Regions from separate parts of the Vibrio sp. Vf1514 genome, predicted to be linked through region 1. Evidence: riboswitches for the same ligand, from Rfam matches in the RefSeq annotation. Region 1 holds a riboswitch; the other holds the start of a gene.
The links. Region 1 has a riboswitch for thiamine pyrophosphate ahead of thiE (thiamine phosphate synthase). Riboswitches for the same ligand answer to the same signal wherever they lie in the genome.
Positions count from the first base shown of each region.

Region 1 (4,214 bases):
TGGCTCGATCCACGTCAGCGTTTGGCGACCAAGGCGGTGATGGCATGAAACAGTTCTCGCGCAGTCAATGGGTCGGCATGAGCATTCTCGCCGCGTTGGTGGTCTTTGCTCTCTTTGAAGCCCTGATTTACCGCGGCGATCCCGCGCAGCAATCCTTGGCGCAAGCCTTTGCCTCGCCCTCATGGCAGGAGCCGCTGGGGCGCGATCATTATGGCCGCAGCAACTACGCCCGCTTAGCAAGCGCCGTGAGTACCTCCCTGCTGATGGCGGTGGTGAGTGTGGTCACCTCGGCCGCTTTGGGTTTGCTAGCCGGCGTGACCGCCGCGTGGAAAGGCGGCTGGTGGGATAAGTCGCTCTCGTGGTTGGTCAATATGTTACTCGCCATGCCGGGGCTGATTCTGGTGCTGCTGTTTGGCGCCATGGTGCCGGGCTCGTTTTTGATCCTCTATCTCGCTATCTCGTTGATGTTATGGGTGGAATATTTCCGCGTCGTGCGCAGCCGCACCTTGAGCTTGTTGCGTTCGCCCGAAATCGAAGCCTCGCGTTTGTACGGTTTTGGCGTTTGTTATCAATTCAAACGCCACCTGTGGCCGGAGCTGCGCACTGACCTGTTTACCCTCGGCTGCTTTGGTGCTGGCAACGCCATTCTGGCACTGGCCTCCATTGGCTTTTTGTACGTTGGCCTTAAGCCGCCTGCGGCCGAACTCGGTTTGATGATGGTCGAGCTGTTCCGCTATTACCAACAGGCGCCGTGGGTGCTGGTTCAACCGATTGTGGTGGTGTTTTTGTTAGTGATGAGTTTTCACCTGTTGGCGCGAGGAAAGCAGGCATGAGTGTGTTATTGAACGTCGAACAGTTGTCGATTCAAGCTGGTGAGCAAACCTTGGTTGAACCGCTGTCATTTGAGCTTCGTCGCGGTGAAGCGGTCACGATTTTGGGCGAAACCGGTTCGGGCAAAAGCCTGATGGCCAACGCCATTATCGGCACCTTGCCGGAAACGCTGACCATGCAGGGCGACGTGACGCTATTTGGCGACGCGCAGCGCGATCTTAGCCACGACGCGCGCCAACAGCTGTGGGGAAAAAAGCTGGCCGTTTTGCCACAAGAGCCGTGGTACGCGCTAAGCCCGTTGATGGCGGTGGGCGAACAGGTGCGCGAAGTGCACGAGGTGGTCAATGGCGATCCCGTGCAAGCGCACACCCATACCCAAGCGGCATTTGAGGGCGTTGAACTGGGTGACGACATGGCGAAATTCCCGCATCAGTTATCCGGCGGAATGGCGCAGCGCGTGGCCTATTTGTGCGCGACCCAAGCCGGTGGCGAATTGCTGATTGCCGATGAGCCAACCAAAGGCTTGGACGTCAGCCGCCGCGACCAAATCATCGCGCAGTTGCTCAGCCATAAACAGCGCGGTGCGGTGCTGACCATCACGCACGACATTGAAGTCGCGCAGCAATTGGGCGGCGAAATCATCGTGATGAAAAAAGGCGTGGTGCAAGAGCGAGGGCCTGCGCAACAAGTGCTGAGCGCGCCGCAATCGGACTACGCCAAAGCGCTGATCGCCGCCGACCCGCGTTTCTGGCCAAGCGCATCACTACCGACCGTTGGTCAGCCGGTGCTGCACGTAGAAAATCTGAGTATGCATTACGGCGATCGCACGCTGTTTGAACAGCTTAATTTTTCCATCGCACAGGGCGAAATTCTGGGCATCAGCGGAGACAGCGGGTGTGGCAAATCCACATTGGCGGACATTCTGGTCGGCCTCAAACGTGCCACCGGCGGCACGTTGCGGCACACCACACCGTTTGCGACAGGCGATGTGCTCAAGCTGTATCAAGATCCACCAAGTGCGCTGCCGAAAAGTGCAACGCTGCACACACTGCTGAGCGATTTATGTCAGCGTCACACCATCGACCCAACTCGTATTGAGCCGCTGATGGCCAAGCTCAAATTGTCGATGCAACTGCTCGGGCGCAAAGTGACTCAAGTGTCCGGGGGCGAGCTGCAACGCTTTGCAATTTTGCGCGCATTGTTGATGAAACCCAAACTCTTGATTGCCGATGAACCCACTTCGCGCCTCGACCCCGTGACGGCCGCCAGCACGTTGCAGCTCATGACGGCGCTGACGCAGGAAATGGGCTGCGCGCTGGTGTTGATCAGTCACGACAAAGTGGCGCTGAGTAAAAGCTGTCATCAGATCATTCGCCTCTAACCTGCCCGTTGCCGCTGACTCCTGCTCGTTCAGCTTCCTGCATGTTCAGCGGCAACATCACGCGAGCCTAGCTCCGCGCGCCACACATCTGCTATCATCGACGCTGATAGTCGGGGAGCCCACTTGGGCTGAGATTGCCACCCACTGCCCTTGCGGCAGCGATGCAAGACCCGTAGAACCTGATTCAGTTCGCACTGACGTAGGGAACTATGTACGCTTCGCGATGTGATGCGCCCCAATGATGTGAGCGCCTCGTACAGCGTATGGCTTTAGCCGCCCAGCACTCGAATCCTTCCCTCGTGTTGTGGCGCTAAACCGGTTCCTGACCGTCGAAGACTAGGAGCCCCAATGCCTCATTCAAACCTGCAATGTCACACCTCAACGGTTCTCACGCTGGCCGGTTCTGCCAGCGACAACGATGCGTACAACGATCCACTCAAAACCACGGAGGCGACCGCATGATGCCCTACACCCTCTACTTGGTCACTGATGATCAGCAAGACCTCAACACCCTATGCCGTGTCGTTAAACAAGCCATCGCTGGCGGCGTTTCACTGGTGCAAGTGCGCGAAAAACAGGGCGACGTACGGACTTTTATCGAACGTGCGGCGGCAGTGAAAGCGGTGCTAAGCGGCAGCGGTGTGCCCTTGATCATCAATGATCGCGTTGACGTGGCCTTGGCCGTGGATGCCGATGGCGTGCACTTGGGGCAAAGCGACATGCCCGCCACGCTGGCGCGCCAACTGCTTGGCCCGGATAAACTGATTGGGTTGTCGGTTGAGAACGAGCAACAATTTGAACAAGCGCAGTCGCTTCCGGTCGATTATCTCGGCCTCAGTGCGATTTTCGCCACGCCGACCAAAACCAATACCGTTAAACATTGGGGGCTGGATGGCCTGAACTGGGCGATGGCGCGCAGCCGTTTACCCATGGTGGCGATCGGTGGCTTGAACACCAGCAATATCGCGGCGGTCGCCCAAACAGGCGTGCACGGTATCGCGCTGGTATCGGCGATTAGCCATGCGCCTGACCCACAACAAGCCGCTCGCGAGCTGCGTTTGCTAATCGAACAAAATCGCACGAATTCGCTTGTTCGAAATTATTGAACGACCACAACAAGTTGCACGGCTGTTGACGCCTGCTCGAAAGCACTAGACTGAGTATCAAGCCTGAGGGAGTGAAGCATTCCCTCCCCCAACACCAAATACGATTTGGTCCGCCAAGTCGAAGGAGCAGAGCATGATCGAAGTAAGAAAAGCAGAACAACGCGGCCGCGCAAACTTTGGCTGGTTGGATAGCAAACACACCTTTTCATTTGGTAGCTACTACGACCCGAAACACATGGGATTTTCGGAACTGCGCGTGATCAACGACGATAAAGTCACCCCCAGCGCCGGTTTTGAAACCCACGGTCACCGCGACATGGAGATCATCAGCTATGTGCTCAGCGGCACCATTGCGCACAAAGACAGCGCGGGCAACATCAAAACCCTGCCTGCAGGTGAGTTCCAGTTGATGTCTGCCGGTCGCGGCATTTACCACAGCGAGTTCAACGCCTCCGATAGCGAGTCACTAAGCTTTCTGCAAATCTGGATTCAGCCAAACAGCTTTGGCGGCGAACCGGGTTACCAGCAAAAAGACTTTGGTCAAGCGCCGGGCCTCACCACCATCGCCACCCCAACGGGTGAAGATGGCACGCTGCACATCAAACAAGATGCGCGCCTATTGCAACTGATTTTGGCGCCTCATAGCGCACTGACTTACGATGTGCCACAAGGTCGCCGCGTTTACGTGCACCAAATCGACAGCACACTGGCCATCAACGACGTGACGCTGAATCCGGGCGATGGCGCGAAAATCGCCAAAGAGAGTCAACTTGAACTGCGCAACGACAGTGACTTGCCAGTGAAAGCCTTGGTGTTCGATTTGCCCTAAACGCGCACCAGCCACGCAACGCGTGAGCAACGTCACCCCATACGCCGCGGACTTTGAGTTCGCGGCG
Region 1 is NZ_CP197267.1:1,991,476-1,995,689, forward strand. It holds gene ACS18Q_RS09155 (ABC transporter permease) at 1-48, shown strand, start outside; gene ACS18Q_RS09160 (ABC transporter permease) at 45-833, shown strand; gene ACS18Q_RS09165 (ABC transporter ATP-binding protein) at 830-2,212, shown strand; TPP riboswitch at 2,314-2,435, shown strand; gene thiE (thiamine phosphate synthase) at 2,671-3,318, shown strand; gene ACS18Q_RS09175 (pirin family protein) at 3,452-4,147, shown strand.

Region 2 (4,214 bases), on a different replicon from region 1:
GTCGTAGCGTGAAATCAATCGATGCAGCACATCCACGGGGGCTGGCAAAATGAAGCTTGGCATCTGGAATACCACGACAATCAGTTGCCACAAGCCCAAGATGACCGCGGTGCTGATCGCCACACGTAGCATCGGATGCGTGACTCGTTCTTTCTTACGAATGCGTGTCGAGACGGCGTTGTATTGAGTCATCTCACGCATAATCGCTCTCCAGTTGATCCAAAATTGCTTGTTGCAAGGTGGCACATTCACCATCCAGCACGCGCGGGGGCAACGAATCTGGCGTTTGCAGATGTTGCGCGTGTGCGGGTGTGCCTTGCAGCACATACAATTGGTTGGCGAGACGAACGGCTTCTTGCGGATCGTGGGTAATCAGGACGACGGTTTTCCCTTGGAGCAGTGTGGCCGATAAGGTTTGCAGCTTATGGCGAGTCACCGCATCGAGCGCGGAAAAGGGTTCATCCATCAAAACGAATGGTTTGTCCTGCATCAGTGTGCGCGCCAGTGCCACGCGTTGACGCATTCCGCCGGAAAGCTGGGCGGGTTTGGCATCGGCGTAGTCAGCTAATCCAACCTGTTCGAGCAATTGCATCGCTCGCTGTTGCTCAACAACTTGATTTGAGCGAGCGTGAGAAAAGCGGGAACTCAGGCAGACGTTGTCGAACACGTTGAGCCACGGCAACAACAAATCTTGCTGCGCCATGTAAGCGATGCGGTTGTGCAGCGCAATGCCGTCTGTGGTCGTTAGTTCGCCTTGCCACATCACCTGCTCATCGAGCAGACCGGCGAGGTAACGCAACAGGGTGGTTTTCCCGCAGCCACTTCGCCCCAATAAGACGGTCCACTGCCCGGCAGGAAGGGTCATATTGACGCCTGCAAGTGTGGGTGTGGCACTGTCGTTGTATTGCAGACGGGCGTTGGTAAACTGAATGCCAATGCGATTCTCGGATCTCATTGCATTCATAGACTTCACTGTATTCATGGACTTCATCGTATTCACGGACGTCGTCGTATTAACGAACATTCGCGTGACCCGCAAAGAAGTGGTGAACCGGACCGCGACCTTGACCGACGTCTAGTTCATCGGCATGGGCGATGGCTTGAGAGATATACTGTTTCGCCAAATGTACGGCTTTGTGAAGGTTGTTGCCTTGGCCAAGGTAAGAGGCGATCGCAGAAGAAAGCGTGCAGCCTGTTCCGTGCGTATTTTGAGTTGGGAAACGTGTTGCTCGAATCAGTTCCACAGTATCTGGCGTGATCAGCAGGTCATTGCTGCTGTCATCATTTTCCAAATGACCGCCTTTGAGCAATATCGCTTTCGCACCAAGCGCACGAAGATCGTCAATCATCGCATTCATTTCAGCTTCAGAGTTGGGAACCGGTTTTCCCGTTAACGCAGCACCTTCTGGAAGATTGGGTGTGATGATGTCCGCAAGCGGAATGAGCGCTTCTTTTAACGTGCTGATTGCGGCGTGTTCGAGCAATAAATCACCGCTGGTGGCGACCATCACGGGGTCTATCACCAGGTGCTTGGGTTGGTACTGTTTAATTTTGTTCGCGACCACGTTGATGATATTGGCATCGGCCAGCATGCCGATTTTAACGGCCACGATATTGAGGTCGGTAAACACGGCATCGAGTTGGCTTTCCACATGATCGAGTGGAATTGGGAAAATGGCGGAGACGCCTTGTGTATTTTGCGAGGTAATGGCAGTAATGACAGAGCAGGCAAAACTGCCTGTTGCCGACATGGCTTTGATGTCGGCCTGAATGCCCGCGCCACCACCGCTGTCTGAGCCAGCGATCGTCAACACGACTGGCGGTGTTGTTGTGAATGGCGTTTGGTGTGAATAAGGCTGTGAATGCTGCGTCATGGTCGCTCCTATAACCAGACGTATAGGAACTGACTTTTACCGCGCTCGCCGATCGATTTCCCGATTAGCCGCTGCTCGCCAAAGGAAGTTCGGCGAAGGCAAATGCTGATAGTTCCCTACGTCAGTGCTAACTGAATCAGGTTCAACGGGTCTCGAATTTCGATCTCAGCCAACGCGTTCAGCGTGGCCCCCCGACTATTTCGCTTGGATGATAACAGGACACATCACCAAGGGATACGTTTTTTCAGTGTTCGTGTTTAAGGTGAATGATGGATCCGTGTGAATAGACTCGGTGCCATTAAACATGAATTGTGATAGAGCAATAACCGTTTTAGCGGCAGGATGAACTTTTTTTCTAACTTAGAACGATTTCATCAGTCAAATCTCGAAGCCAGACTTTTGTTCGATAGCGTCGCCAACACATAAACAACTTAATGAATTCTTCAACGAGCATGAGTGCGTAGACGTATTGGAAATCCATCTGCATGAAAAATGCGCCGACAGCTGTAATGGGTATACCACACAGCCACATTGCCACGAAATCGGTGCGTAAACAGAATGCATTGTCGCCTCCTGATCTTAAAATGCCATTGATCATAATCATGTTAATCATTTTCAGACTGACAGCGATACTTAGTATTGTTATTGCGGGTTTTGAGATTGGCAAAAATTGTTCTGAGTCCATTGCCAATAAGCGTAAAAGCAAAGGTTGTAGTAAAAGCAAAACAGCAGATGAAATAATACCGAGTAAGCCAAAGACCTTAGTAAACATCACGGATGTCTTGAATGCATCGTCATAATTTTTCCCGCCTAAACGTTGTCCAATCATGACAGAACAAGCGACAGAAAGCCCAAAGAACAACGAATAACACAGCGATTCAAATGGGCCTAATGTGCTGTATACCGCAAGTTCCAATGTTCCCATGTGGCCAAAAATCGTCTGATAGACCATTGTTCCCATGGCCCACAACAATGAGTTTGCAACAGCTGGAATGGCTAGTCTTCTATAAGTGATTCTAAGCGTGGCGCTATCTCTAAGTTGAGAGACTGACTGTAGCCAATGTCGTTTGATATGAAAGTAACTCAAAAAAACGGCAAGCTGGACAATCCTTGATATTGTGGTCGCTAAGGCGGCTCCAGCAACACCTAATGCTGGCATACCAAGATTTCCAGATATAAGACCGTAATTCAGTATGATGTTGATGGCGATCGTCATTACTGCGATAAGTAAGGGTGTAAAAGCGTCATTCGTAGAGCGCATGGTTGATTCGAATACGATAACTAAATGGGTCAGAAGTAATACGGGGGATGCGTACCACAGATATTCAGAACCGAGTCGGACGACATTCATGTCATTGGTTTGGATATGAAGTATATGATCCGAAAACACAACAAATATGACACTGATGGGGGTCAAAAGAATCGTTCCGGCTTTGATAGCAATTATGGTGACCGTTTTGGCTGATGTTGGGTCGTTCTTCCCCCAAAATTGTGCAATTAAAATGCCACTTGCAGTCGATAGCCCCGCCATAAGCATGATAGCGACAAAGTGCCATTTAGACGCAAGACCGACCGCCGCGGTCGCTTCTGTCCCAAAGTTACTCACCATCAATACGTCAGCTAAAGACAGTATTGCGACTAAAGCACTTTGTATTGCAACGGGCAGACCGATTCTGACCGTTTGAGAAAGCAAATTTTTGTCTTTATTATCGATTTGAAACATGTAGGCTACGTCTCATCGTTGAATGAATTTGGATGTGCGAACTTTAAGCGAACGAATAACGATTGAGAATGTTGTGTTCAGGTGAAAATCTGTTCGAATCCGTCATGTGAGAGGTTAAGCAATGTGTAAAATTTGGAATGATGAAGTTTATCTTGCTGCCGAATGTGAAGAGCGCTTCCTTGTTGCGTCCGATATCGCAGAGATGAAGCAGTATGATATTTTCATGGCTGGTCTTGCTCATCTTAAAGAGGGTTATCGAGTCGAGCGCTCTCGGCCTGATATTCATACTGTGCTGGTGACATTAGAAGGCGCGGGAGTACTTTCTACAGATGAAGGTGTTTTTGATATATTGCCCAATACAATCACAGTACTACCGAGTGAGAAGCCATTTTGTTTTGAGCTTGCTTACCCATGCAAGTCTTGGAAAATGGTTTGGCTCCTTTTACATAGTTCAGACACTTGGACAAATTTGTTACGAATCAATCGTCCGGTTATTCACTTTGATGCTTGTGAATCTATTTGGTCTCTTACTTCGTTGATTTACAGAGAAATTGGCGGCCGTTCTGCTTTTAGGAACATGATGCTAAGTGAGTTGGCGAAAGTACTGTCTAGTGTTA
Region 2 is NZ_CP197268.1:1,115,340-1,119,553, reverse strand. It holds partial or broken gene ACS18Q_RS19890 (ABC transporter permease) at 1-126, opposite strand, end outside; gene ACS18Q_RS19885 (ABC transporter ATP-binding protein) at 194-955, opposite strand; gene thiD (bifunctional hydroxymethylpyrimidine kinase/phosphomethylpyrimidine kinase) at 1,014-1,874, opposite strand; TPP riboswitch at 1,971-2,078, opposite strand; gene ACS18Q_RS19875 (MATE family efflux transporter) at 2,230-3,597, opposite strand; gene ACS18Q_RS19870 (helix-turn-helix domain-containing protein) at 3,719-4,214, shown strand, end outside.
Region 2: it holds a riboswitch for thiamine pyrophosphate, as region 1 does, so the genes downstream of both, thiD (bifunctional hydroxymethylpyrimidine kinase/phosphomethylpyrimidine kinase) here and thiE (thiamine phosphate synthase) in region 1, are expected to answer to the same signal.